2 regions of the Peribacillus sp. YIM B13482 genome follow, and region 1 is predicted to be linked to the other one. Evidence: riboswitches for the same ligand, from Rfam matches in the RefSeq annotation. Region 1 holds a riboswitch; the other holds the start of a gene.
The links. A riboswitch is a leader RNA that binds a small molecule or an ion and turns the genes downstream of it on or off. The one in region 1 is predicted to bind S-adenosylmethionine.
Positions count from the first base shown of each region.

Region 2: it holds a riboswitch for S-adenosylmethionine, as region 1 does, so the genes downstream of both, mmuP (S-methylmethionine permease) here and ACFX4L_RS08055 (sugar ABC transporter substrate-binding protein) in region 1, are expected to answer to the same signal.

Region 1 is NZ_JBHZPF010000011.1:34,058-49,409, forward strand. It holds gene ACFX4L_RS08050 (GTPase domain-containing protein) at 1-2,722, shown strand, start outside; SAM riboswitch class I at 2,819-2,924, shown strand; gene ACFX4L_RS08055 (sugar ABC transporter substrate-binding protein) at 3,041-4,153, shown strand; gene ACFX4L_RS08060 (sugar ABC transporter ATP-binding protein) at 4,210-5,712, shown strand; gene ACFX4L_RS08065 (ABC transporter permease) at 5,714-6,718, shown strand; gene ACFX4L_RS08070 (nitroreductase family protein) at 6,897-7,520, opposite strand; gene ACFX4L_RS08075 (winged helix-turn-helix transcriptional regulator) at 7,645-8,016, shown strand; partial or broken gene ACFX4L_RS08080 (aldehyde dehydrogenase family protein) at 8,172-8,597, shown strand; gene ACFX4L_RS08085 (YciI family protein) at 8,664-8,864, shown strand; partial or broken gene ACFX4L_RS08090 (helix-turn-helix domain-containing protein) at 9,119-9,566, shown strand; gene ACFX4L_RS08095 (hydrolase) at 9,706-10,062, opposite strand; gene ACFX4L_RS08100 (hypothetical protein) at 10,250-10,969, shown strand; gene ACFX4L_RS08105 (S1C family serine protease) at 11,172-12,407, shown strand; gene ACFX4L_RS08110 (hypothetical protein) at 12,677-12,991, shown strand; gene qoxA (cytochrome aa3 quinol oxidase subunit II) at 14,289-15,227, shown strand; gene qoxB (cytochrome aa3 quinol oxidase subunit I) at 15,301-15,352, shown strand, end outside.
Region 2 is NZ_JBHZPF010000005.1:36,157-51,508, forward strand. It holds gene ACFX4L_RS04750 (SDR family oxidoreductase) at 203-964, shown strand; gene ACFX4L_RS04755 (hypothetical protein) at 993-1,484, shown strand; gene ACFX4L_RS04760 (alpha/beta fold hydrolase) at 1,477-2,529, shown strand; partial or broken gene ACFX4L_RS04765 (nitroreductase family protein) at 2,712-3,309, opposite strand; gene ACFX4L_RS04770 (ring-cleaving dioxygenase) at 3,553-4,530, shown strand; gene ACFX4L_RS04775 (ring-cleaving dioxygenase) at 4,556-5,503, shown strand; gene ACFX4L_RS04780 (alpha/beta hydrolase) at 5,503-6,111, shown strand; gene ACFX4L_RS04785 (flavin reductase family protein) at 6,130-6,738, shown strand; SAM riboswitch class I at 6,898-7,000, shown strand; gene mmuP (S-methylmethionine permease) at 7,083-8,477, shown strand; gene mmuM (homocysteine S-methyltransferase) at 8,467-9,429, shown strand; gene ACFX4L_RS04800 (DinB family protein) at 9,603-10,094, opposite strand; partial or broken gene ACFX4L_RS04805 (IS1595 family transposase) at 10,245-11,263, opposite strand; gene ACFX4L_RS04810 (hypothetical protein) at 11,811-11,978, shown strand; gene ACFX4L_RS04815 (helix-turn-helix domain-containing protein) at 12,692-13,096, opposite strand; gene ACFX4L_RS04820 (asparaginase) at 13,327-14,316, shown strand; gene aspA (aspartate ammonia-lyase) at 14,340-15,352, shown strand, end outside.

The sequences.
Region 1 (15,352 bases):
GAAAAAATATTATGAAACGATGATTGAGGATACAAGGAAACACCCCATTCAAGCTTTGGGTGAAATGTTTCTCGTGGAACAAAAAAAAGAAAGAGCGGATTTAACGGCAATTCGATTCGCTCAAGGTGAAGTATACTTTCAGCACCATGACTTTGAAGCAGCCATTTTTAAATGGGAAAACATAGAAGGTGAACTTGGTTCATGGGCGAAGAAAAACATCGCTGATGCTTATTTTGAACTGGAAATGTATTCAACCGCAGAGGATATTTATAAATCCGTCGATACGAATGAAGCGGTTTTGAAAACGGAGGTTCTTTTGCAACTGTTTTCCCTGTACATAGTTGAATCTAGAAATGATTTGGCTTCCAAAGTCGTGAAAGAAGCAGTAGAGTTTCAACCTGACTATCCGAATGTCACGGAAATCGCACGAGCCTTTTTTGAAGAACAAAAGGATTGGAACAGTGCGGTGGTATTAGCGGCGAATGAAAGTATCCGTACAGAATCAATGGGCTGGTTCGATGTGCTGAAAACGTATATCCAGCAGGGGGTTGCCCAATCGATGGATCCGGACTACTTTTCAACTGTCCTTGGTTCGCTATACACACTTGACCAGGGTCGTTTCGAAAAGGTGACGGTTGCCCTCTGGAAAAATTATAAATATACCGATTCTTATTTTGAATGGCTAAGAGTGATTAATAACTTGATAGATACCATCGAATTAAACCAAGGGGATGTATGGGATGAGCTTTCCGTCTATTACAGGGATGCATATGCAGGTCTGTTGGAAGGAACGCACCTAATCAAAGATTTAAGCCCTGTCGTGCCAAGGTTGCTGGAAAACTGGCTGAAAATCGCAGATGGGGAGCTTTCGCTGTTTGCGGCGGCATCCGCGCTGTCCTGGAATGAAATCTTCCCGGATACGATTAATGCGCTGGTCATTCAGGATGCAGAAAGCCTGCTTTCGAAATCGCCTAAATTGGGAGGCGGACTGGAAGCGGGAGAGAAACTGTTCAATTCTATCATCCAATGGGCTGAAGAGAATGATTTAAGGGTTGGCAATAAGCTTAAATGGATGGTCGAGGGGCTTAAGGATACCGGAAATTTCAATCTTCTTCTTGTGGGAAGTACAGGAAATGGCAAGACATCCTTTATACAGTCAATAGTTGGCGAGAGCATCGCTGCCGAAGATCATTCTTCACTAGTCAGCGTCAAAGACGGGGATGATTTGGAAATCCTTGAAATTACCGATACAGATAGCAAGGTTGTCATGGAGCTAACTGAATTGGATGAAACACGCCGCCAGCGCGGGACTATTGTCGATGTGACGCTTATTAGTGACTATCTTAGAAATAATCGTCTGCGATTATTGGATACACCGGGGTTCAATGGGGAAAAAAGCGTGGAATCGGATTTCCAAGGCTATTTACATGGCAGTGATGGCCTGATGTTCGTTCTTGATGCCCGGGCGCCTTTCACCGGTAGTGAACGGGACCTGTTATTGGAAATTCAAATGATGGCTCCGAAACTGCCGATTCATTTCTTATTAAATAAAATGGATACGATATACAGTGATCAAGTCGCGGTCCGGATGGAAGACGAAACATGGGATAAAGTGAATGCATATTTCCCGAATGCGAAAGTGTTCGCTTTCTCTAAACTTTATGACAGCAAGCAGCAGTTGAATGACCTTTCTGCATTCCTTCAATCGAATTATCAAGATGATAATTGGAAAGAAAGAAGATCTGAAAAAATCCTTGCTTTCATTCGTAAAACTTTATCTTATCTGTTAGAAAAACGGACAGCCAATGAACGGAAATGCGAGCATTCCATCTCTTGGAATGAACAGATGGAAGTCAAATTGAATGGTGCGGTCAATCAACTGGCTGATTTAGAAAAAGAAAAAAGTGAAAATATCATAAGGTCGTACCGTGTGCTTAAGGATGAAGTGAAAAGTCAGCTTTCTTCTAAAATTCCTGAATTACTGAGAGATTGCTCTAAATCGTTAACGGAAAGCAGTGATTTCAGTCAGGTCCATATACAGTTGAACCATGAAATGAATGAGCGGATTCAAGCCTTCATTTCTGACAAGATCATGCCTCAATATTACCGTTCTCTTCAAGATTGGATTGCTAGTTCCCAAATGGAGTTCTCACAAAGCCAACAGTTTATGGATGAGATGAGTGCCGGATTCAATGAATTATACAAAGAAGAACGGATTATGCTGGCAGGTGACTTCAGGGTATTGGATGACTGGCGCCGTGATGCTGACCGGATGACAAGCAGTATCCGCATCGATGACGTTAATATCCTTTTGCGAAGGACTCCATCACAATTGCTGCTTAAAGGAGCAGGAAAGCTGTTTGGGGCAATACCGCAAAATAAAGCCAATATGTACAATCGTTATAAGAAATACTTGGAAAGTGAAGATTACCAGGATGTTGCGGAAATGATCACTGAACGCTTCCTTACCCAATTTGGATTGTTTGAAAAATCTTTAGATCGGGACATCTCACTTTTCTATCGCAGCTCATTTGCCTTACTTCAAAAAACAATAGAGCAAACGCAGACAGAAATTAAAGACTACCAGGCTGCATTGGAGCATATGAAAGAAAATCCGGAAGTTTACCGTGATCCGATCACTGTGTTCGAAGTGAAACTACGTCAGTTGGAGAGACTTGAAAAAATTGAGAAAAAGCGTCTAGCCCAGCTTCAAAGAAAATAAAAGTAGTAGGTAACATTTCAAATATTCGAAAAACTATTGACTTTACGACTATATCCCTATAAAGTGATAATTACGAAAAACGTAACACGATATATTCTCTTATCAAGAGTGGCGGAGGGACTGGCCCTAAGATGCCCAGCAACCGTTCCATTAGGAATTGGTGCTAAATCCTGCAAAACAGAAATGTTTTGACAGATAAGAGAGGGATAAGTCTGCAATACAGCTGATTAAACCTCTCTATTACTAGAGAGGTTTTTATTTTATGATTTACACCAACTTAACTGATAAGAATAATAAGAGAATGTGGAGGGAAACAAGATGGGAAGATCTATTAAAGGGATATTCGTTTCAGCCATCACTTCGGCGTTGCTTTTAACGGGTTGTTCTACAGGACAGAGTTCCACAGAATCGAAGAAAGAAGAAAAAGTATCATTTGAAAATGTACCGGAAAGATTTGCTGATGGGGAAGGGGCCAAAATAAAAGTGATCCGTAAAATTGGCGGTGATGATCATACGGCCCAGTACCTTGCTGGAGCGAAGGAAGAAGGAGAAGCAATGGGCTTTCAAGTGGATACGTATACAGCCAATGGGGATACGGCTAAATTCCATGATGCGATCGCGCAGGCTTTGCAGGAAGATTATGACGGCTATATCATCTCCCATGGTGATGATGCAGCAACAGTGAATGACGTTCAAAAGTTGGTTGATGCAGGTAAAAGCGTTGTCACATTCGATTCAATTAGCGATTTATCTAAAATAGAAGGTGTGACATTAACTTCACAGGATGATGAAGTGTTGGCAACACTGGCTTTTGATAAACTGATAGAAGAACAGAAAGGTGAAGCGGCGATTGCTTACCTTTGGGTGGATGGTTTTCCTCCAATGGTGAGAAGAAATTCAGTTTATCAGGAAAAATTAAAAGAAAATCCTGGAATTAGGGAAGTCGAAAGATTCGGAGTGGCATCTGCAGATACTTCGGTTCAAACACAAAATGCAGTAGCCGCAATGCTGAATAAATACCCAAAAGGTAAATTGGATGCCATTTTCGCAACATGGGATGCCTTCGCTATCGGTGCCGCCCGGGCGATTAAAGAAGCGGGCCGCGATGAAGTGAAGATATACGGAATTGATGTATCGAATGCAGATCTTCAGGAAATCCAATCGGCCGCTAGCTCATGGTCCTACACGGCAGCCGTCGATCCCAAGTTGATTGGTGCAGTGAATATGAGGATATTGGCAAAAAAATTAGCGGGCGAAAAAACACCGCAAACCTATGACTTAGAGGCTTCACTTATTTCACAAAAGCAAATCCAAGCCTCAAAAGAAGCCGTAAACATGGCAAATCTGTCTGGTATTGTCGAAGGATGGGGTGTATCAACGGAATTTGAAGAAGATTGGATGAAAGTTTTGAAAGCTCATTATAAAAAGTAAAAGGGGACACTCTCTTTCAAGTGAAGGGAGTGTCTGTTCAATAAGGGGGAATGGACATGGGCACGCAACTTGAAATGAAGAAAATCTCGATTGAATTTCCAGGAGTGAAGGCGCTTAGTGAAGTTGACTTTTCTATACAATCAGGGGCAACCCACGCATTGGTCGGTGCAAACGGAGCAGGGAAATCGACGTTAATGAAGGTTTTATCGGGGGCCCATGTTCATTATTCAGGTGACATTTTTATTGATGGGATAAAGCAGGATATCCGCTCGCCCAAAGCGGCGCAGGAACAGGGGATTCAAATAGTTTATCAGGAAGTAGATACGGCCCTCATCCCTTATTTAACCGTTGGGGAAAATATAATGTTGAATGATATGGTCCAAAACATGGGAAAAAAACAGATAGTTCAATGGAAAGAGCTACACAACCAAGCCTCTTTAATTCTTGAAGATATGAAAATTCGTGTCCCTTCGAAAAAGTTGGTAAGAGACCTTACTTTGGCTGAAAAACAGATGGTCCTGATAGCAAGAGCCGTTTCGACAGAATGCAAATTCCTGATTCTCGACGAACCAACTGCTCCGTTAAGTCATACAGAAACGACAGAACTTTTTCGAATTGTAAATGAATTAAAGCAAAAAGGTGTTGGAGTCATTTTCATTTCACATCGTCTGCCTGAGATTTTTGAAATCTGTGAGGAAATTACGATCATGAGGAATGGGGAGCTTGTCACTTGTCGAAAAATGGAAGACATCACCCGTAACGAAGTGATAGAGAATATGCTAGGGAAAACCATGGATGAACAGTTCCCTGAAGTGAATTCTTCGATTGGCGACGTTATTCTGGAAGTGAAGGGATTGTCAGATACAGAGAAAGTTAAAAATGTCAGTCTGCATATTAAAGCAGGGGAGATAATCGGCTTGGCAGGGTTGGTCGGGTCTGGGAAAACGGAGTTGTGTAAAAGCCTTTTCGGTCATACTTCGATTACAGCAGGTGAAATCATCCTAAATGGCCGAAAGCTTTCTTTGAAATCTCCGCACCAAGCAGTAAAAAGCGGTCTGGCACTTATACCTGAGGAACGCAGGAAAGAAGGGGTCCTTGTTCAGGAATCAGTATCGGCGAACTTGACTGCAGCCAGTATCGGCAAATTCTGCAAGACATTCAGTTTTGTGGATCGTAAGGCGGAAATGGAAAAAGCGAAGGAAATGATCGCAAGTCTCGGCATAAAAACTCCTTCCGGGGAGGTGAAAGTAGAAAACCTTTCAGGTGGTAACCAGCAAAAGGTTGCCATTGGAAAATGGCTTATAGCCGCTGCGGATGTATACATATTCGATGAACCAACGAAAGGTGTCGATGTTGGAGCCAAGAAGGATATATTCGAAATGATTGCAAAGCTTGCGAGGGATGGGAAAGCGATCATTTATGCATCATCCGAGCTCTCCGAAATCATTGGCATTACTAACCGGACATACGTGTTATATGACGGGAGCACTGTCATCGAACTAGAAACAAGCAAAACGAATGAAGAAGAACTACTATTCTATTCAACAGGAGGAAATTAGGATGAGTACACCCATTTCTGTTACACAGACAGCGAAAGCGAAGAAAAAGGTGGACCTGTTCGAATTTTTCTATAAATACGGCACAATATTAACGATTGTCATTCTAATTGGAATTTTTGCCGTGTCCAATCCATCTTTCATTCAAACTACTAATCTGATCAACATCCTGCGTTCCATCTCAATCGTGACCATCATTGCGATCGGCATAACGATATCCTTGACAGTGAATGGGTTCGACCTTTCCGTCGGCTCCGTCGCATCATTGGCCAATGCCATCGTCATATCAATGTTTGTCTGGTTTTCACAGGATACATTGATTGCCATATTAGCTGCAATCGGTGCCTCACTTGTCGTAGGGGCATTGAATTCATTCATGATCGTTAACTTAAGAATTCCCGACATGCTAATGACATTGGCTACGATGTTCATTATCCAGGGAATTGCCCTTACCTATACAAAAGGGGCCACGGTTTCGCAAAATATGGTCATGCCCGACGGGACATTCGCAACAGGACTGATCAGCCCGTTTTTCGCCAAAATTGGCCAAGTACCATGGATAATCCTGATCATGGCAGTCATTGTGATAGCGACCCATATCTTTTTGACTTATACGAAGCACGGTCGTTATATGTACATGATTGGGGGAAATAAGGAAGCGGCGAGACTTTCCGGGATTTCGGTCAATAAATACAAAGTCCTTGCCTATCTGCTTTCGGCTCTATTTGCTGCAATCGGGGGGATTGTCCTAGCTTCAAGGGTCATGACATCGGAAATCAATTCAGGGTCCCCCTATTTAATGGATGCCGTTGCAGCAGCCTTCATTGGTTCCTCCGTTTTAGGAGCGGGAAAACCGAATGCCTTTGGAACCTTCGTCGGTGCAATCTTGATCGGAATCCTTCAAAATGGGCTGATCATGATGTCTGTTCCATATTATGCAATGGATATCGTCAAAGGAACAGTGCTGGCCCTTGCGCTCGCGGTAACTTATTACAAACAAAAACATTAAAATGAATCTGTTACGTTAATATGACTATATGATAAGTCTGCATGTGGATGATATAAGAGACTGGTAACTCGTGGTGAGTTTTAACGAAAGAATAAGAAGATAGGGGAAGAGGGTTCTTTTTCCCCCTCTTTCCAAACTAATTTCCAATATCCAAATTTTAAAAAAGTAATTACACTCACTATATTTTGTTTTTATAAATGACTTTGTTAACATCGTGTCTTACTGTTTTGTGACCTTCTTTAATTCCTTTCCCCATGGCAATAAGCATAACATCTAAATACCTATCAGAAATTTTCAAGGCTGACTTTAATTGTTCGGAATCATACCCGGACATTGTAATGGTTTCAAGACCTGCCTCGTTCGCTAATAAAACTAACGACATTGACGCCAGGCTTGCGTCTCTTATTAATTCAACCTTTAAATCTTCTTTTGATTTATTTAGATAATAATTGATTGCCGCGTTTGTTAGATAATCTCTTACTGATGCGTCAAAATAACCTTTTTGAAACTCATCCTCATGTATCATTATGATATTTTCTTTTTCAAATGCTTGATAATCACCTAGTATAACAATCAGTACTGATGCTTCAATTACCTGTTGCTGATTAAAAGCAATGGGCAGTAACAAAGTCTTTAAATATGGTTCATCTATAACCAGGTATCGTGTTGCTTGAATATTGTTTCCGTTAGGCGATTTACTTGCTCCTTCAATAAATGTCGACAACGTTTCTGGACTAATTTTATAATGGGGATCATACTGCCTTACGGAACGTCTTTTTTCTATAATCTCTCTTACACTCATCGTGTTCACTCCCAATGTAATATTTGCTTCATAATTCGATTATAATGGACCATGATGCAGTAGAAAATAAGGCACAATAAAGTGGCATAGCCACCTTTATGTGCCTATTCAGGAGGAATGAGTAATGAAGAGTCTAAATACTGGAATAAATATTTTCATGAATACTGTAGGAGGAAAGTGGAAATGTTTAATCCTCTTTTTTCTGAGTCAAAAACCAATGAGGACGAAAGAGTTTTATATCCTAATACCGGCCATTACCCAGAAAGTCTTAACCGACCAATTAAAGCAGTTGGAAAGAGACGGGCTTGTCCGAAGAGAAGTATATAAAGAAGTACCACCAAAAGTAGAATACAGTTTAACTGAGTTAGGTCAATCCTTTGTACCTGTATTAAATACAATGTGTGAATGGGGCAATACATATGCAGTCGAACAAAACCTCGAAAGACAAGAACAAATCTGTCGTCATCATAAAATAAGTAAGAACTGCATCAACTAGGAGTATGGCTTTTTTTTGACAAGAGCAGTGATGCAAGACGCTGGATGCCGCCCAAGGTGGCGAAAATCGACTTGTTACACTGTACGTGAACCGATAACACCTTTCCATTTCCCCATGAATCTAGTCGCCCATAAAGTATTTCCTGCCATCGCAGCATCTCCCCAAATGATGTTGAAAGAACCCTCAATTGGATTGAGGAGGCGAAACAAGATGGAGCCAAGATTGCAACAGGTGGAATAGCGGAAGGCAATATCCTTCATCCGACCGTCATATTAGATGCTGATGCTTACTCAAAGGTATCTTGTCATGAAGTGTTCGCCCCAATCGTGTTGATTAACAAGGTTCAATCAGTAGAACAAGCAATTGATTTAGTGAATGATTCCAATTACGGCCTGCAAGCAGGGATTTATACGAACGATGTACGTAAAGCACTGAATGCGGCAGAAAATTTACAAGTTGGTGGAGTCATGATCAACGACATTCCGTGTGGATAATATGAAAGCGGAACTGGCCGTGAAGGATTAAAATATGCAGTAGAAGAAATGACAGAAATGAAGCTGGTTGTCTGGAACCGAAATTAGGGAGTGGAAAAGCATGGCTTATTATGCAGCCATTTTACATATGATTGATGCTGAAAAAATATAGAAGTGCGTCCACAGCATATCGAGTATTTAAACGAACTTAATAGTAAAGGGAAGGTTTTTGCAAGAGGGCCTTTTGCAGATGGCTCATGCGGCTTGTTAGTCTATATTACAGACACATTTGAAGAGGCACTCTCATTGGCGGAAAATGACCCCCACGTTGTACATAAGGTTCGTAGACTGAAATTAAAAGAGTGGAACATTTAATAACGAAACGTTAGTCTCCACCACTTTTTTTGTTGAGTGGCTACAATTTCTTTTTAGTTTTTTGTATGTCTCTTTGAATGGAATATTATATTAGCTTTCTGCAGTAGTTCCGGAAAATTAAACTGATACCCTTGATATATCAAGGTTTTCTTCGTGTCACACTTAAGTTGCAAAGTAATGCACTTATTACTATCTTTACTTTGCATGATTCATCTCACAATACTAGGAGTAAGGAAAGGCGATGAACTCATTATGTTTTTAGCGAACGATTAAATAAAGAACGAGAAAAATCAAATTGGTCACAAAATGATCTTGCAGAGAAGATTCATGTGAGTCGCCAATCTGTGTCCAAATGGGGAACAGGAAAAAATATCCAAGTATTGAAGTGCTCATTAATTTAAGTGACTTATTTCATATTACGATAGATGAATTATTAAGGAGTGACGAGGAATTGAAAGAAAAAATAATACGGGAAAGTAAGCAGCTAGCATTTCCAAAAAGGAAAGTGTTTTTGATACCATGTTTTTACTTGGAGCATTTTTGTTAGTGTCTAAATTAATTATTTTTGGACTTAACAAATTTGTTGGCACAGATATTACAATTTTAGAAAGTATGCCAGTTGTATCAAATTTTTTACCATTAGCTTTGATGGTTATTGGTGGTGTAGGTTCAGACTATTTGAAAGATAAATATTTAGATTGAAAGGACCCTGCGTATAAAACTGTATAATGAATCACAAAATGGAATCTTTTTTCCTTATATCAAGGGAAGGGGAGACTATTTGATTGAACTTGATCATAAAAAAACAGAACCTTTAAATTTCAGGTTCTGTTCATATTTTCTATTTGAACTTTTGCACCTCTTCTTGTCCCTCGAATTTGTTGTCTGTCAATATGCCGATTTCTTCGATATGGTTTCGGGCCGTTTCATCGCCAAATTTATATATGAGGGCATAAAGCTTTTTCATGGCTGCATCGTATTTATCATTTGCCCGGTCATGATGATAGAGAAGGTAGGGCACATGTGAACGGGCATATGCCTCCAGGTCATCTGTCCGGTGTTCCTCCAAGCATTGTTTCAATTCTGCCAGTTCCTCATCAGTTACGTGTACAGTGAAGCTCGGGTTCTCTTCAAGTTTTTGTCCGAGTACGTCGCCGCTGACCAAATCGACATGATAGGTCTGTTTGTCCTGCCTCATTCTGCTCATCATCCTTTCAACCGTTTATCCTTCTGTACCACTTTTTGTAAAAAGATAATCATAAAAGTCAACATTTCCTTAATGAAAATGATAGGAAATAGAGGTATCGGTTTTCTTATCAAAGGGTTTAAGATGGATGTATAGAATAATATGGGAGAGTATCTTTGGAAAAGTGAGGAGTGATGTAGTGAAGAGAACATTCATGGTTATTTTTTTGATGTTGATTGCTTCAGGCTGCGTAACAAGGAATTATGATTCCAATATGGATTTGGGGAAAAGTCAGTTGAATGAGGAAAATTATTTAGAAGCCCACGAGGCATTTGAATTAGCTTATATAGAAGCAAAAACACCGGAAGTAAGAGAATTAATGGATCTTTCAGGTTTTCTGGCGAGTGGAATGAAGAAATACGACGAACAGGATTTTGATTCGGCCCAAAGAGATTTTCAAGAAGCAACCGCATATAAGGCAAAATACCAGGAAGGTAAACTAATGGTTTTAAAGGCGGCGGAAATGCATCCGGTATCAGGCCCAGCCACTATAGAAACCGTAGAGGGGAATGACGAAGTGGAACCGGTGGAGGAAGCAAGTAAAGAAGGGACCATTGGATCCGAATTAGAAGATAAGGCGGCAACGGATACAAAAGCTGAGACGGTAAAAGGAAAAGAAGAGAGTAAGGATTCGGTTAGTACCTTAAGTAAATCTCAGGCGGAGAAGCTTGTGAAGGATTACGTGGACATGGAAAATTTCCCGCATTTGCAAATAGAATATGATCATGATGCCGAAAAGGGAGATTACATTTTTCAAGTGTTCGAAGTGGATGAAGGCAGTCAGAAAAATGGCCATGCAGCTACTTGGGGCTGGTATGGCGTGAATAAGGAGACAAAAGAAGTGTATGAAGTCATGTAAAGGTATATATAACGGTCGAATTGAAAAGGGGCCCATGTTGAGGCCTTTTTGTTTTCTAGCATGCATAATATCACATAGCAGGATTTGATAAAATTTTATCTTTTTTATAAAAAGGTCACTTATTTCTTTATTTCTTAAGAATTTTTTAATAATTACTGTATATGATTGAGCCAAGTAAATGACAATCATAGGAGGGATAAAGATGGAGAATTATAATGGTGATGAGCAAGCCAGAGTGAAGACAGAAAGGAAGAAGGGTAAGTCCCTTTTGCTAACTGGCCTTGTTTCCGGAACAGTTGCTTCTATTGTTACATCTTCTGTATTTGTATTTGGCGGGGATTTTATAGATCAAGGGAAAGGTTCCGTGAATGAGTCAACCCAAAAGGCGGATGTAGAGCAAACGGAAAACGTTGAAAAGGATAGAAGTGTAACGGCAGAAAAGTTATCGACAAGTACGGATTCAAATGATAGGGCAAAGATGGTGGAATCAGCCTCCAAATCGATTGTAGGGGTCGTGAATTTACAAGAGATGCAAAACCAGGACCCGTTCCAGCAGCAAAGCACGAAAAGCGAAACGGTTGCGAGCGGCACTGGTTCAGGGGTCATTTTTAAAAAGGCAAATGGGAAGGCCTATATCATTACGAACAATCATGTTATTGAGGGAGCAAAGAAAGTCGAAATTTCATTATATGATGGACAAAAGGCAACTGCAGTGGTTGTCGGTGCGGATGCTTTAACGGACTTAGCAGTTTTGACAATTGATGCCTCGAAAGCACCTGATGGAATTAAATTCGGGAATTCTGATAGCATGCGTCCAGGTGAAGAAGTATTGGCGATTGGTAACCCTCTTGGACTTGATTTTTCACGTTCGGTTACACAAGGGATCGTCAGTGCGACCGGACGCTCCATTTCAGTCGATACATCGGACGGTGAGTGGGAACTTGATGTCCTTCAAACAGATGCAGCGATCAACCCTGGCAATAGCGGCGGGGCATTGATCAATACAGCTGGGGAAGTGATAGGCATAAACAGCTTGAAGATTTCCGAAAATGGTGTGGAGGGCCTAGGTTTTGCCATACCAAGTAATGATGTGATTCCGATTGTTACGGAACTGATTGAAAACGGAAAAATCACGCGCCCGTATTTAGGAGTAAGCTTGGCCAGTATAGAAGAACTGCCACAGTATTACCTACAAAATGTTCCTGAAGCTGCAAAGTCGGGTGTCATGGTTACAAGTATTGATCCGGGATCGGCAGCAGCGAATGGAGGGCTTAAGCAACAGGATATCATCGCGGAGATTGATGGAACGAAAATAAATACGGCAGCAGAATTAAGGAAAGTCTTATACACGGATAAGAAAATCGGAGATAAAGTGAAGGTTAAAGTGTATCGGGGTGCTGAAAAGAAAACGTTAACGATAACCTTGCAGAAATCATAGAAAGATGCATGGCCCCTGATAAATTCATCAGGGGTCATTTATTTGATATTGAAGTCAAAAAGTTTTTAAAAGTATAGAAAAGGATAGTATTGGAAAAAATGATAATGTATTTATACTGTTTTACAGATTTTTCATATAGTCTTGAATACCTAAAAGTAAATTGTGGCGTCTTCTATTTGTCAAGGTTTACATTGTGGATATGTTAAAAAATAGAAAAGAATTGACAAATTTGTGAAATGTCATAAAATAGAAAGAAAGGGGATGAAATAATGGAAACTAATCAGAAGATGATGGATGCAGTGAAGTGGGTATCAGGCACAGGTTGTGTAATCGGAATTTTAATTTTTAGTTTAAGTTTTTTTGTAAGCGATTACAATAAGGATTATTTATTAACCGCTGTTGGGATGGCCATTACACTAAGCGCAGCTGCCATTTTTCTAGTTGGTATATTTTTTGTCCTGACAGAAGAAATGGTGATGAACACAAAAAAGGGTGAAAGAGTTGTACCGGATACAACTAAAGTTATAAAATTAAAATCAAAAGCTATTCCTAAAACAAAAAGGAGTACCGAATACAGTAACTAAAAAAGGACAATCATTCCTGTTCTGAAAGAAAGGCCACACGACAACACCAAGAGCAACGGCTGTAAGAACATGGAGAATAGGAACCCCATTGTATATCCACGTAGAAATAATTGTTTCATACTCGTATTACATCATTCCTTACAGGTAGATGAGGCTAGAACCCGGAATGCTTGTGAAGAATCAGCTGTCGGTACGGTAGCGAAGTTGTATTCGGGAACTTTGGAATTGAGAGTAGGCCAATACTCTGAATTTTAAAGGGTCGCTTGAAATATTTCTTGGTGCATAACGAGTGCTGCAGAAAATTGTAACACGATTAAAATGTAACCAAACGATAACCCAAGTGCACTAACGAATGAAAGCGTATTCAATAACCCGGATCCAGTTGACTTAGAATATGTGTACATTCGACGTGCTTGGCCATCCAAACCAAACTTGCCCACATTCCTAAATGAAAAGTTCTCACTCTATATCATGAACTATACCCACGAAAAAAATGGACACCTTAAATGTCCATTTTTTTTCGTTTTTTTATGTTCGATTACTAAAAGAAATACAGTTATCTAGTGAGTTTCTTTTATACTAGGCACCAAAATGCAGTTTTACTAAAAAGGACAACTGAGGTGAAGTGGTTTTTGCAATAGCATATTGGGATAATTATTGGATTAATGTCCTAAACTGCTGTTGGGGGAAGGCAATCAAGTAATTATCATAAGGATCGGAATGTTCATTTCAGACTCTTTGCTTCCATATATAGTGACCAGTGTTGGACCGTAAGGGTATTGAAGCAGAAAAAACGACATGGTGTGCACAATGCCGTTACCACGTCCATGGTCGAGTTAGAAAAATTCGTTATTAAATCCTGGCTAACATCGTCATCATTCACGATCCCATCGATAGTTACCTAATTAACATGATAGGTAATGGAATTCGTAGTGTTAAGAAAATTCAGATTTGTTCTTGAGGTTATGTACGCGGCGAATATATTGTAAAAATTATATTTCATTATATTAAAGTAACATTAAATGGAAAATGGAGCAGAGCTACTTTTTAATCCTAAACTCCATATGTAAGGAATTAAACACTTATTATATTTCATTTCCTTAAGATTTTCGAACATTTCAGTTCATTTACCAACTTCTTACTGTATTTTAATGAACTTTATGTGACAGATGTCACTTTGTATTGTCTTTTTTTTAACTTGGGATTAATATTGTTATGTCGGGGTTTGTGAACATGGTAACACTTTGTCCGAATAATTACCAATAGGAATTTTATTATGTAAGAAAGGGGTAGTACTATGAAAATAAAATGGGCTTTATTAACTATACTTTTTACCATCGCCACTATGCTAACGGGTTGCGATAACCCATTAATGGTCTTGGACCCTAAAGGGCCAGTAGCTGCAACACAAGCAGATGTCATTATGATATCGATATGGACAATGGCCTTTGTCGTTCTTGTCGTAATCGTACTGTATGTCTTCATGATAATGAAATATCGTGCTTCCAAACAGCGTGATGATTATGAACCACCTCATATTGAAGGAAGTAAGGTTCTAGAAATAATTTGGGTTGCAATCCCAATCATAATCGTCGCTTTCCTTGCCGTTGTTACTGTTAAAACAACAAATGAAGTCGAGGCAACACCTAAAGGATACGAAAAGCAGAAACCATTAGTTATCTACGCTGCATCTTCTAACTGGAAGTGGCACTTTAGTTATCCGGAAGAAAATATCGAAACAGTTAACTATCTGTTTTTACCGACTAACCGACCAATTGAATTTAAACTTTATTCATACGGACCAATTGCTAGTTTCTGGATTCCGCAACTTGGAGGACAAAAATATGCGATGTCTGATATGGTTACCACGTTGCACTTAGCAGCTGAAGTACCAGGGGAGTATATGGGTCGAAATTCAAACTTCAGTGGTTCAGGTTTTGCTCAGCAAACGTTCAACGTAAATGTATTGCCTAAAAAAGAATATGATAAATGGGTAAAAGAAATTAAAGCAACTGCTAAACCGATTACTGAGGATAAATTCAATAAATTACTAAAACCTGGTCATGTGGGACAATCCACGTATACTGGAACTCACTTAAAGTTTTCTCCAGCTCCAGAAGGTGAAAATTCAGGTCATCACCACGGATCATCTGATACTGAAAAAAAATCAGATGAATCTACCAAAGATTCACACGAGGAACATTCAGAACACAGCAACATGAACATGGATCATTAAGGGTTTAACTCACATTCTACTAAACAATTAGTTTTACGATAAGGAATATTTTCCTGAAAGGAGTCACAAAAGTATGGATTACTTTGATCGATTTGCCGTACCTCATCCAAGTCCTGCGATTTATG
Region 2 (15,352 bases), on a different contig from region 1:
TCAATTATCACCGATTGGGACATAAAAACCTGCCGAATAATCTAAAGGTATCGGCCCATTAAAGGTTTGGTAAAACAAAAGGCAGAGGCATTAGGCTATTTTAAGCACAATATTGGATAGGCTTTTCTATAATGATATAGATAGTTCTATATAAATAATAATTCATTACGGAAGGGCTGAAAAGTTGACTACATTGAGCAATATGTTCGATTTGACTAATAAAACGGCAATCATTACCGGAGGCGGAAGAGGATTGGGCAAACAGATTGCTATGGCTTTGGGGGAGGCTGGCGCTAATATAGCCATTGCTTCACGAAATCTTCCTGTATGTAAGGAAGTATGTGAACACTTGCAATCAATGGGTGTTAATGCCATTGCCTTTGAATGTGATATAACGAATGAGAGTGACATTGATCTTGTGGTAAAGGAAACGGTTGCTCAATTCGGTACGATTGATATTCTTGTCAATAATAGCGGCACGTCCTGGTCAGGTCCATTTGTGGATCTTCCCAAGGATAAGTGGGAAAAAGTATTGAATGTAAATGTTACAGGTACATTCTTGTTTTCACAGGCTGTAGCGAAGGTTATGATGCAGCAAAATTCCGGAAAAATCATTAATATCGCATCCGTGACAGGTCTTGGCGGTACGTTTCCTGAGGTATTGGATACCATAGCTTATAACACCAGTAAGGGTGCCGTCATTACAATGACTAAAGATTTAGGAGTTAAACTTGCTAGATACGGCATCCAGGTCAATGCGATAGCACCTGGATTTTTCCCGACCAAAATCACAAAGGGAATTCTTGAGAAATCCAATTATGACATATTAGGTAATACTCCGGCTCGCAGGTTTGGCAATGAAGATGATTTAAAGGGAGCCGCCGTATTTTTAGCCTCACAGGCTTCTGACTATATGGTTGGTCATATTTTGATCGTTGACGGGGGAACATCGGCATTAGTATAAATGGAGGAGAAAGGAAGGAAAGATATATATGGCTAAGGATTCAAATTTTTATAAAGGGCTTAAACTACTAGGAGCACAAAAAGAGCAAGAGCTGAATCACAAAATTCAAAATCTGCTGAATAACCGGGAATTAATTGAAACAGTAAGCGACAATGCACAATTGCAGATTCCAAAAATAAATAGGATGCAGGAAGCCTCAGAAAGATTGTCCATCATCATGAATTACCCAACAAAAAAAGATGTAGCGAGTCTTGCAAAATTAGTCATCCAGCTCGAAGAAAAAATTGATAGGTTAGAAGAGTTACTTATGGATAGGGACGGGAATGTCACCGGGAATTCTTCATTTCGTAATAAACGGAATGCTTATTCATCGCGTAAAAAGTTAAAGAAATCAAGTTGGGAATCCAATGAAATAGAAGGGAGTAAAAAAAGGTTAGCGGATTTTATGAATGAGTCCTTATTATTAAGTGCACAGTTGCCTAAATTCGATTCATTTGGACAGGGGAATTCAAATGTCTAAACGGAAAGTGCCGAAAAATCAGTCCGAACCCATATCTAAATGGAAACATTTTTTGGATATTCCCAATCAGCCTATGCCTGAAATCGGTCTGACGTCGAAAAAAGAGGTGTGGAAAAAAAACAAATCAACGCTCTGGTATTATCCTTCTGCACAAAAAAAATATGATGTGCCGGTTTTTCTTATATATTCACTAATCAATACTCCATTGATTCTTGATTTGTCCCCAGGGAATAGTTTAATAGAATCTTTTGTAAACGAAGGTTTTGATGTATATTTGCTTGATTTCGGAAGCCCGGGTTTTGAAGATGGCGAGATATCGATCGAAGATTATATCGTCGATTATATTCAAAAAGGAGTGCAGCGTGCATTACGTCACTCTGGAGCATCAGAAATTACAGTTATGGGGTTTTGTCTCGGCGGTACGTTAGCAGCAATATATGCTGCCATTGCCGACGAGCCGATCAAGAATTTGATCCTCTCCGTTACACCGGTAGATTTCAGCGCCTCAGAATTTTTTGATCAATGGCAGGAAGCATTAAAAGAAGGGACCGTTGATTTTGACGAGACGATCGATATTTATCAAACGATCCCAGCGAGTGCAGTTAAATATGGAATCCGTTTAATTACATCTCCTATATATATATCACCCTATTTATCTTTATTGAATAAAGCGGATGATGTTGAATACGTTCAAAATTGGCGCCGTTTCAACGCGTGGGCCAATGGGCATGTGCCATTATCCGGAGCAGCTGCAAAACAAATAACGAAGGATCTTTTGATGAAAAATCGCTTGGTTAATGGTGGTTTTAAGGTTAGGGGGAAAAAGGCGAAGCTTTCGAAAATTGATGCTAGTGTTTTGGTCATAGCAAATAAGTATGATCGTTTGGTCCCTCAGGAGATGATTTATCCGGTAATGGAGCATCTAACATGTAAGGATAAGACATACAGCCTACTGAAAAGTGGACATGCATCCAAACAATATTCAGGTAAACTCCCATATTATTTGAAGGAATGGCTACCGGGGCGTTCTTCACCAATTAAATAAGTTACTGGGGGAAGTGAAATGTACGTATTGAACGACAGTGAGTATATTAAAATCATGCTGGTTTTGGCGTATTTAGGCTTTGCATCACTGATATTTTCAAAATTCCTTGCAACATTACCGGATTATTAAAGTGAAATAAATGAAAGGGCTGGCTCGGCATATAGAGCCAGCCCGTTATTGTATTATCGATAATATTTTACCCGTTCTTCAAGAGGTGAGAATTCTTTATCCCCAGGTTCTGCAGTGGGTTTTCCAAAGGGCATATGTGCGATGAGTTTCCAATCCCGAGGAATATCCCATGCCTTCTTCACTTCTTCATCGATTAAGGGATTATAATGCTGAAGGCTTGCACAAAACCCCTCGATTTCCAATGAAGTCCATACGCAAATTGTAAAATGCCAGATGAATGGTTCGACCAAATCGGAAAGTTATCGGCATACGTTTTGAATTGTTCTTGAAGCCCATCAATAATGGCTTGGTCTTAAAAGAATAAAACCATACCATAACCATTTTTAAATGACTTCATTTTTTCTACCGTTTTTCCAAAATCTTTGTCCCCGGCGGTTTTTCGTAATGTTCCCTCGTGATATCCCATAATTGGTCGTGGCTTTGACCAATTAAAACAATCACTCTTGCACTTTGGGAGTCGAAAGCGGAAGGGGAATGTTGAACGGCATGATCGATAACTTCTTTAATCCTTTTATCAGATACAACACTTACCTTGCTAAGGGAATAATAAGAGCGCCTATCTTCAATTGAGCATAAAAAATCTGTAGCCATATCACACCTCCATTAATTATACCGACTTATTTTGACCTGGTTTTAATATTTTATTATAAGTGAATGCGGGTGAAATATTTAAATGAAAGAAAGGTTGACAAATAAATCACTATCATTTATCTTTAAATCAAGATATTTTTATTAAAAGTAATTTACCTCTAGTTAAATATCTCGAATTCAAGATATTATTTGCGGATAATTCATCTCCGTAAGGGGAGATTTATAAAGATAGGAGTGGTACAGATGGAATTAAAAGGATTACATCATGTTTCAGCGATTACAGCTAAAGCGGGAAACAACTTTGAATTCTATACGAAAGTGTTAGGGATGCGATTAATCAAAAAAACGGTGAATCAAGATGATGTTCGTGTGTATCACTTATTTTATGGAGACCAAATTGGGTCTCCTGGTACAGAACTGACGTTTTTTGAAATTCCCAATGCCGCCCGCACTCACGAAGGAAACAATAGCATTTCAGAAATTTCTTTAAGGGTTAGGGATGATAGAGCACTTGAATATTGGAAAAAACGGTTTGTAGAATGCAATGTTGAGCATGATGAAATATCGACCCGTTTTAAAAGAAAGGTGCTTTCTTTTAAAGATCCTGAGGGGCAAAGGCTTCTTCTGGTTTCCGATCAGGGTAGTAACGGAATTCAAGCAGGTGTACCATGGGATGGAAGCCCGGTACCGCAAGAGTTTTCCATCATTGGATTAGGACCAGTAAAACTCACTGTACCCAATATTGACCAGACACAAAGCGTTCTAACGGAGGTGTTGGGGTTCCGGAAATCAGGAACATACCCATCTTCTTTAAGGGGGCAAAATCCGATTGTCGTTTACGAGACAGGTGAAGGTGGAACAGGAGCGGAAATCCATATTGAAGAAAGGAAGGACATCCCTCGAGAACGATTGGGGAGGGGCGGAGTACACCATGTTGCCTTTCGGGTGGATAATGAAGGGGAACTGAGAAAATGGATAGAAAAAATTAGTGAATCGAATTTTGTGAACTCGGGTTATGTAGACCGCTTTTATTTTCGTTCCCTCTATTTCAGGGAGCCGAATGGCATCTTATTTGAACTAGCGACAGATGGACCTGGTTTTACAGTGGATGAAGCAGAGCAGCACCTAGGTGAAAACCTTGCCTTACCACCTTTTTTAGGATCGAAAAGACAGGATATTGAATCGAATTTAAAACCACTAAATACAAAATCAACAAATTAATCAACCGGGAAAGGAAGTAATCGGCATGCAAAAGAAAACCGCGGGAATACATCATATAACAGCAATTGTAGGCAATCCTCAAGAGAATGTGGATTTTTATGCTGGAGTATTGGGAATGCGCATGGTGAAGAAAACCGTCAATTTTGATGACCCAGGAACCTATCATTTATATTTTGGGGATGAATCAGGTTCACCAGGGACCATCATCACTTTCTTTCCTTGGCCAGCGGCATACCAAGGGAAAATTGGCTCTGGACAAGTGGGGATTACAACATATGCGGTTCCGGAAGGTTCAATGGATTTCTGGGAAATGCGGTTGAACAGGTTTAATATAGTATTCGAGAAAGTTTCACGTTTTGGAGAGGAATATCTGGAATTTCAAGATCCCCATGGTTTGCGACTTGAACTGGTTGAGCGTAAAGAAGGGAAAAATAGCGAGTGGTCATTCGGCGGTGTACCAGCTTCCAAGGCGGTCAAGGGATTCGGCGGTGCCGTATTATTGACGTCAAAACCGATCAAAACGATGGAACTATTAGAGAAAGTGATGGGCTTGCAAAAAATTGGGGAAGAGGGCGATTACATCCGCTTCAAATCCACATCGGACATCGGAAATTTGATAGATGTTAAAAAAACGGTTTTGCCAAATGGGAACATCGGAGTGGGAACTGTCCATCATCTTGCATGGCGTGCCATCGATAATGAAGATCATAAAGAATGGAGGGAGCATATCGCCAACCATGGCTATGGTGTGACACCCTTTACAGACCGTCAATACTTCGATGCCATTTATTTCAGGGAAGATGGAGGCATACTTTTTGAAGTTGCCACAGATCCACCTGGCTTCGCTCATGATGAAACGAAGGAAACGATGGGTAGTAAATTAATGCTGCCGCCATGGCTGGAAGAAAAAAGGGGAATCATGGAGAAAACGTTACTGCCGGCAGTGCCGAGAGTACTGGAGGAGGATAAATGATGAAGCATATTTTTCAAAAAGGAAGTAATCCAGAAGCGCCATTGCTTTTGCTTTTACATGGCACTGGAGGAACGGAAACAGATCTCTTGCCATTAGCGGAAATGGTTTCACCGGGATCATCCGTATTGAGCGTACGGGGAAATGTACTTGAAAACGGAATGCCTCGTTTTTTCCGCCGGTTATCCGAAGGGGTTTTTGATGAAGAAGATTTGATCTTTCGTACGAAGGAGCTTTATGACTTCTTGGAATCAGCGTCCAAAAAATATGACTTCGACCGTGAAAGAGTGGTAGCATTAGGTTATTCCAATGGTGCAAATATAGCGGCAAGTTTGCTGTTCCATTTCGAAGTGGCATTACAAGGAGCGATTCTTCATCATCCCATGGTGCCTAGAAGAGGGATTGCTTTGCCGTCCCTTTCGGATATACCTGTATTTATTGCTGCAGGTAAAAACGATCCGATTTGCCCGGCAGCAGAAACTGATGAACTTAATCAACTTTTACTGCAAGCTGGTGCTACAGTGGATGTTCAATGGGAAAATTACGGTCATCAGTTAACACGTTCAGAGGTTGAGGCAGCGGGTTCATGGTTTCAAAAGAACTTTTTATAAGAATGAGAGGGAATGAAGATGATTTCTGTTAATCCTGAAAGTCTTACTGAACGGGATAATTATAAGTTTTTGACTGGAAGCATTATACCGAGACCTATAGCCTTGGTTACGACACAATCCGAAACCGGTACAATCAATATAGCGCCGTTCAGCTTTTTTAACATAGTCAGTTCAAATCCTCCAATGATTTCCATTTCTGTTCAACGGAAAGAAGGAGTTTCAAAGGACACGGCTCGAAATGCAATTCAAACAGGTGAATTCGTTGTTCATATCACTGATGAGAATAATGTAGCTGATGCAAATCGAACGGCGAAGGAACTCCCATCTGACGAAAGTGAATTGGGTCTTACCAATTTCACGCCAGCTGTCAGTGATAAGGTATCCGTACCAGGATTGCAAGAAGCAAAGGTACGCTTTGAGTGCATATTAGAGCATGCGATACCATTGGCAGGTTCCCAGAATAAACCCGGTTGTGATTTATTGATAGGGAAAATTGTCTGCTATCATATAGAGCAAGATATTTACCATAATGGCCGAATTGACCAGAATGGGCTAAAACCTGTCGCAAGATTAGCGGGTCATACTTATACAAAACTAGGAGAATTATTTGAATTGGAACGTCCTTAAGAATTGTGGCGACACCTTTAAAAAGATGTCGTCTTTTTTTTATATCTTCCGTTATCTCCAAGTCTTGAGCGACTTGCCCGCAAAAAAGCAAGTCTTTACAATCCAAAACAAATACTTGACAATTTTTTCATAGATTGATAAAGTAATAAAAAAATAAATTTCTTATCCAGAGAGGTGGAGGGACTGGCCCTATGAAACCTCAGCAACAGGTCTGCTACGACACTGTGCTAATTCCAGGGGGTGAAACCCTGATAGATGAGACCCTACGTTTTTATTTGTCAGTAACGCACTCTTATTAGAGTGCGTTTTCGTTTTTTCTGGATGCAGGATGAAGGGGAGTATGAATGGAGAACAAAAGGAAGCATGAATTTCAACGGGAAATGAAAGCACGGCATTTAATCATGCTATCGCTTGGGGGGGTGATTGGAACTGGTTTATTCTTAAGTACGGGTTATACGATTCAACAGGCTGGCCCGTTTGGCACTATCCTTTCGTATCTGATAGGGGCACTAGTGGTTTATCTGGTCATGCTATGTTTAGGTGAACTGGCAGTACATATGCCCGAGACAGGTGCGTTTCATAGCTATGCAGCCAAATACATTGGACCTGGGACAGGGTATACAGTAGCCTGGTTGTATTGGCTAACTTGGACTGTTGCACTAGGTTCGGAATTCACGGCCGCTGGATTGTTGATGCAGAGATGGTATCCATCAATCAATGTCTGGATTTGGAGTGCTCTATTTGCCATTTTGGTTTTTGTATTAAATGCACTGACTGTCAAGTTTTTCGCTGAATCTGAATTTTGGTTTGCGTCAATAAAGGTAATTGCGATCGTGATATTTATTATTTTGGGAGTTGCTGCAATGGTAGGTTATATTCCAATGACTAACTCTCAATCAGCACCGCTATTTTCCAATTTTATAAGTGCAGGTTTATTTCCTAATGGTGCTTTTGCCATTATCATGACGATGCTTGCAGTGAATTTTGCATTTTCTGGAACTGAATTAATCGGAATTGCAGCTGGAGAAACTGTGAATCCAGAAAAAACGATACCAAAGGCAATTCGTCTGACATTGTGGAGATTGATTATCTTTTTTGTAGGAACCATCGTTGTATTATCCGCATTATTGCCTATTTCGGATGCAGGCGTATTAGAAAGCCCCTTTGTGGCCGTTCTTGAACGAATTGGAGTGCCGTATGCAGCGGATATTATGAACTTTGTTATTTTAACTGCCATTTTGTCTGCTGCAAACTCAGGTCTATATGCCTCTTCCAGAATGCTTTGGTCACTTGCAGATAAGAAAACCATATCACCAATATTCGCAATATTAACAAAACGAGGTGTTCCGATATATTCAGTCATTTTTAGTATGTTGGGCGGTGGTTTAGCCCTGTTCTCTAGTGTTATTGCACCGGATACTGTGTATATAGTGCTTGTGTCCATTTCGGGTCTGGCCGTGGTTGTAGTTTGGATGAGTATTAGCGCTTCACAGTTCCTATTTCGGAGACGATTTATAAAAGAAGGAAATTCAGTAAATGACTTGGCTTATCGTACACCATTATATCCGCTTGTACCAATCATTTCTTTCATGCTTTGTCTTTCTTCTTGTATAGGAATTGCATTTGATCCTACACAACGGATTGCGCTTTATTGTGGTATTCCATTTATTTTGTTTTGCTATGGAAGTTATTATGTAACACAAACTTCAAAGAAAAGAGGCGTAGATCTTGAAGAATAAAATTAACCCAATTGACGCTATTTTACGAGAACATTCAGTCATGATTCTGGACGGAGCTTTAGCTACAGAGCTTGAGCGGTATGGGTGTGATTTGGACGATCCGCTGTGGTCTGCCCGTGTATTGCTTGAAAATCCAGAGGTGATTTATCGGGTTCACACTGACTATTTCCGTGCAGGAGCGGACTGTGCGATAACTGCAAGCTACCAAGCTACTGTTGAAGGTTTCTCCTTGCGTGGAATACAAGAAAAAGAGGCCCTGAAGTTAATTCAGAAAACGGTGTTTCTCGCAAGAAGAGCGAGAGATGATTTTTGGAAGGAAGAGACGCAAACGAATAGACCTAAGCCATTGGTTTCTGCATCAGTAGGACCCTATGGGGCTTACCTCGCTGATGGTTCAGAATATGTAGGAAACTATGGTGTTTCAGATGAAACTTTAGCAGAATTTCATCGAATAAGAATATCAGCTTTGATTGAAGCAGGTGCTGACCTTATAGCATTTGAAACGATTCCATCCCTGCAAGAAGCAAAAGTATTGAATTCATTATTGAAAGATTATCCAGAAGTATATGCTTGGCTATCCTTTTCTTTGAAAAATGAGAAAGCAATAAGTGACGGTACATTGCTGGAGGATTGTGCAAAGTTCTTTGAGGACAGTGAGCAAATTGCTGCGATCGGTATTAACTGTGCACCAGTATCAGTTGTCACGGACGCCATCAAGGTGTTAAGTGCGAACACAAAAAAACCAATTATAGTTTATCCGAATTCTGGTGAAACCTATGATCCACAAACTAAAACATGGCATGGTCAAGAATCATGTAACACGCTCGAACCAAAATCTGAAGAATGGCACCATGCTGGGGCACGTTTAATCGGAGGATGCTGCAGAACGGCACCTCATCATATTGAAGAGATTTCAAGAAAGTGGCGACCTTCCGAAGTGGTATCCTCATAGCTTTATTCCTATATCAACTATTTTTAATAATCATTATATAAAAAACAAGGCTTTGTTAAGTAGTATTGTTGTTTTTTAGCTATAAAATATGGGAACGTCCGATTTGGACGTTCCCGTTCTTATTGCATTAAAGCCTACTATAATGGAATAACGGTAAAGCTAATGAAACTTTTTTAAAAGCTGCGTTTCTCTGGCCAAGCTCCTTGCATTTTACTAAGGAATACAATTTGCCCAATATGATATGCGTCGTGCATTGCTAAACTCTTCAGTTCAAGCACTAATGAATTATCACCTGGAATCTGTCTATACAAATCTTCATGTTCTGATTTTTCTAGTATTTTTCCAAGTTCACGATGAACATAAAAGTATTCTTGTTTTGTTTCCTTCCAATTTTCTAACGTCTCAGTTGGTAATCGAAATGTAGAGTCATTATTTTCTGCCTGTGGTTCATTCGCTGTTTCACCAAGAAATCGCATCAGATATCTCTTTTCAAAGAAAAGTAAATGACAAACTAATTCCCAAATGGAATTCATTGCCCCATCAGCTGGTTTCCAAATTGCCTGTTCAAAAGTGATGTCCTCTAGCACTTTTTCTAGTGGTGGAAACCAGTCTTCTTCATCTAAGCAGCTTGCCCATTGTTGTAACAAAAGTGTCTTTACATCCATTCCCTATTCCCTCCAATTTAATCCCTTTAATAGATATTCCCTTTGGTCAAAATTCATTTGCGGCGTGTTGTAGATAGCTCACTAATTAAGGTGTCATGTCAATTCCTTGTTCAATTAAACTGGCCCAATAACGGAACAATGAACGTTCCGTTATTTGGAAAATTCTGATAACCTTAGTTTATCATAAGTTGTGTTAACTGAGAAAGAACAACTGTCTAAAACCAATTTGGTTATCGTAAAGTTATCTTTTATATGTTTGATGGTGTCTAAGAATTGGAACCAGCTCAAATAATGGTCTAGATATTTAGTCGCTACACCATTAAAACGCTCCATCCAGCTCTTTAAACGGCTGTGATAACTATTTACATTCTGGATGTGATAAATCCCCTTTAACTCGCTCCCTACCATTTGCTTTAAAGCGATGACGCTCAATTCCTTTTTCTTTGGCATAAGTCATAAACGCCCGTCAAGCATCCGTACATAGAACATTTTGTATTGATAGCTTGGAACCTAACGCTTCGTCCAAACTTTCATTTTATAATACGCCCTTGTCCTATTGTTTTGGAAAACGTTCTCTTTTGGCGGTCTCTGGCTACAAGAACGCATACTTGGTCCTTACTTATTCCTCTAAACTCCGGACTACCACCGCGTAACCTTGGTTTTCGACCTTGGATATTCCGTTTTCCTTTCTCGGCATAGAGCAAATAGGTTTCATCCATTTCTACTATACCTTCGAAAAGTTCAAAATCCATCTGTTTCAATGCAGTTAGAATTTTATGCCTCCAATAAAAAGCGTTACATAATGAGCTGCAGGGTATTCCCTTCGGAAATCAGCTAAACTCATTGGTGTCATACATTCGATGAACTGAAGCCATTTACTAGGCATATGAGTTCTGTGAAGTGGAGTGTTCGTCATATCGTGAATGTTTCACCGCACTCTTTGACGAATCAATGGTATTGATTGTAGTTTTTACCTGATATTTACCGAAGCGAATGACATTAGTGGATTGACAATGGGTGCAGGTGTAGCCGTCTTCGTGTTTCTGTTCTGATACATCAGTGAATACAGACTCTGTTTCTCCCGCACTCCCTGTGAAGAACTCCTTTAATCGCTGCTGGTCTCTTTGGCTTAGATTTCTGATATGGTTAATTATGTCCGCTACCGCCATTAAAACTCACTCCCTCTCAGTAATTTTAGTTCAATACAGAACGAATGTTCGATCAAATCGAATAACAACATTATTCTTTAACAAAGCCAAAAACAAAAAGAACAGGAAGCGTCTTTATCAGGCGGTACCTGTTCTTTTTGGTCTCTTTATTCGTTCAGTAATATGTAAAGAGACCGGGACCAGCCGCCTTGCTTATTTTTGTCTAGTCCCTTTAAAAAAAGGCGTGTAAGATCGGGATATAAATGATCGCTAAGATATGCTGTTCGGGTCCTGACAGGGTTTGCTGTGAGTTTACGATGGGAGCCGTTCTCGACAAATATTGATGGTCCAGTCGTCAACTCACTGACACTGGGGATTTTGCAGCCATGTTTTGGATTCACATGCTCATTTTAAGTCGAATCCTTTGTGACAACGTTGAAAAACATCCTTTATGTAAGTCGGCCCAGCATGAGCAGTTATTAACGAAAAAGTAAAAAGTGAAATTAAATCATATTTTTTTTTTGCTTGGGAAAACTAAACAAACAAGAATAGGAAGGAGAGAATGAGTATGAGTCGTGGTAAAAATTTTAATCATAAAGAAAAAGGTCACCCTGGAAATTTACCTAATAATAGAATAAGCGAAGAGAAGGAACACAGCCGACAGTATGAACAGATTGAGGATATTGTCACACATGAAGCTTTTAAAAATCGGGAAAAAGAAGACGAGATGCCTTAAACAGGGAAGCAGAATGTAGGTGGGGACATTATTAAAAGTGAGATTAAGCAACTTCCGATGCCGTTAAAAATTCACTTTTAAAGATTTCATTGCTATGTTATGGGGGAAACCATGAGCTTTGCTATGGTTTTTTCTTTCATTGCAAATAAATAAAAAGGAAAAGCCGGAGTATTAAACCGATATTTCTTATGCTATAAGTCTTTCCGTTCCATTTTATATCGATATGAAATTATTATTAAAAACGTATATATTTTGAATCGGACCAAAATTCCCTTGATATTATTTGAAGTAAGAAAATGGGGAATAGGATAAAAATGGTGGATGATCTGATCTTTGAATAAGACGACTTTCTTCTATTAATTAATAAAAACTAAATTTTATTGAAGAGCTACAAACCAGTAAGTAATTTTTACTCATTCTTAATTGGGGTGAGAGTCACGAACGTGAAAACTCAACATTAATCATAACCAGGACGACTTACCTGATTTTTTTAATGGAGTTCATGAACTTAATAGCCTCCTTCTCCCGGAAGTTCCCAACTATAAGGGAGATAGTGAAAACAATTCCAAACCTTCAAAAATACTAATGACATGAATAACTTTAAGGAACGCTGATGCTGTATGGCCCGTACCTTTTTAATGCTACAGAATATGATAGTCTATACTCAGGTTTCGTTTATTTGCTGCCGAGATTTATATCAGAAGTCCAACTTATCAGATTTCAGCACAATGTCTTGTTGCTTCATTTTGTTTATTGCGATTTACTTCCAATTCTCGCTTAGATCTAATAAAAGCAATAAATTGAATCATTTCTTCTTCAGAAAGAGAGGTTCCATCGACAGCTAGCTCCATGTTTGGGAAATCCGTTAATTCCATGACTTGATTGGACTCTGTGGAAACATTTTCAGACTGAAAAACTGGATAATCTACTCTACCTAGAATGTAATCGGTGGATGTTTCATATAAGCCGGCTAATAAATTAATTGTTTCTAATGAAGGGCGGCGGTGCCCCGATTCGTAACCTGCATAGGTACTCTTAGCGATTCCGAGTCTATCAGCCGTATATTGTAAAGACCATCTTTTGCCCTTCCTTAATGCAGTTAATCTATTTAAAATCATCTTTATTACTCTCCTTTTATATATAAAACTATTATAACATCATATTACAATGAAGTGTACGCGTAATGAATAACTTACGCTTGATTTCACAGTGGAACATGACTATAATTACATATGGTGTACGCGTAATATAGACATTCACAAAGTACATCCTTTCTGAGATGCTTAGAATGATTGGTAAACAGGGAGGCTCTATAGGGGGTAGTATATTGGAGAAGTTGAAGTCAAAAATTAAGAAGTTGATGTTGATTACTACCGGTGGTACAATTGCTTCGTTAGAAGGGAAAAATGGACTGGTACCTGAGATGAAGGCTGACGAAATTTTAGGCCACCTACCGGGATTAGATTTACAATGTCAGATTGATAGTAAGCCTTTGATGAATATTGATAGTACGAATATGCAGCCAGAGGATTGGACAGAAATGGCAAAATCCATCCATGAGCACTACCATGATTACGATGGCTTCGTCATCACCCATGGAACAGATACAATGGCTTACACTTCAGCTGCGCTCTCATATATGTTACAAAATTTAGGGAAACCGATAATTATTACTGGTTCTCAAATCCCGATCGCCTTTAAAAAGACGGATGCCAAAAGAAATATCTCTGATGCGATTCGGTTTGCTTGTGAAGATATCGGAGGAGTATATGTAGTTTTTGATGGTAGAGTCATCCAGGGTACTAGGGCCATTAAATTGAGAACGAAAAGCTATGATTCTTTTGAAAGTATTAATTATCCTTATATTGCTTCCATATATGAAGATAAAATTGAGTATCTTAAGCCAGTTCATTCACTAAAGAATAAGGAACCTAAGTTAGATGGATCCCTTTGTACTGATGTTGCTTTAGTTAAGCTGCATCCCGGAATTAAGCCGGAATTCTTTGATTTTCTGAAAAATCAATATCGGGGAATTGTTATTGAAAGTTATGGAAGCGGCGGTATTCCATTTCAAGGAAGAAATATTTTAGAGAAATTGAATGAGTTGGTCGAATGTGGAATATCCGTTGTCATTACTACCCAATGTTTAGAAGAAGGGGAGGATATGGATATATACGAAGTGGGACGAAAAGTAAATAAGAATGTCATCATTCGTTCGAGAAATATGAATACAGAAGCCATCGTTCCTAAGTTGATGTGGGTATTAGCAAAAACACAGGAACCCAAAAAGGTGAAGGAAATGATGGAAACACCGATTGCAGAGGACATTACATTCTAGAACATACAAAGGGGCAAGAGGAAATGTTAATAGATGAAAAAACATACCGAATTGAAAAAGACTTTCTTGGGGAAAAGGAAATTCCAGCAGATGTTTATTATGGGATACAAACTTTACGAGCTGTAGAAAATTTTCCGATTACCGGTTACAAAGTTAATGAAGAAATGATTCGTGCACTTGCTATGATTAAAAAAGCAGCCGCTTTAGCGAATATGGACACGAAACGGTTATATGAAGGTATTGGAAGCGCTATCGTTAAAGCTTCAGATGAAGTGATCGATGGAAAGTGGCATGAATATTTCATCGTTGACCCAATTCAAGGCGGCGCGGGTACATCGATGAATATGAACATCAATGAAATCGTTGCCAACCGAGCGTTAGAACTTATGGGACACAACAAAGGTGATTATGCACATGTTAGTCCAAACAGCCACGTTAACATGTCGCAATCAACAAATGACGTATTTCCAACTGCCATTCATTTATCAACACTACGACTATTAGAGCAATTGATTCAAACAATGACAAAGATGAGTACGGTCCTAAAGAATAAAGCAAAACAATTTGATCATGTTATCAAAATGGGACGCACACATCTTCAGGATGCAGTGCCAATTCGTCTCGGTCAAGAATTTGAGGCCTATAGTCGCGTATTAGAGCGGGATATCAAAAGAATTAGTCAATCACGTCAACATTTATATGAAGTGAATATGGGAGCAACAGCAGTTGGAACGGGATTGAATGCAGATCCGCGCTACATTGAAAATGTTGTTAAGTATTTAGCTGAAATCAGTGAATTGCCACTTGTAGGAGCAGAACATTTAGTAGATGCAACACAAAATACGGATGCCTATACTGAAGTGTCAGCTTCATTGAAAGTATGCATGATGAATATGTCTAAAATTGCTAATGATTTACGTTTGATGGCTTCAGGACCAAGAGCGGGATTAGGAGAAATCACACTTCCAGCACGTCAACCAGGTTCATCGATTATGCCCGGAAAAGTAAATCCAGTAATGCCAGAATTAATTAATCA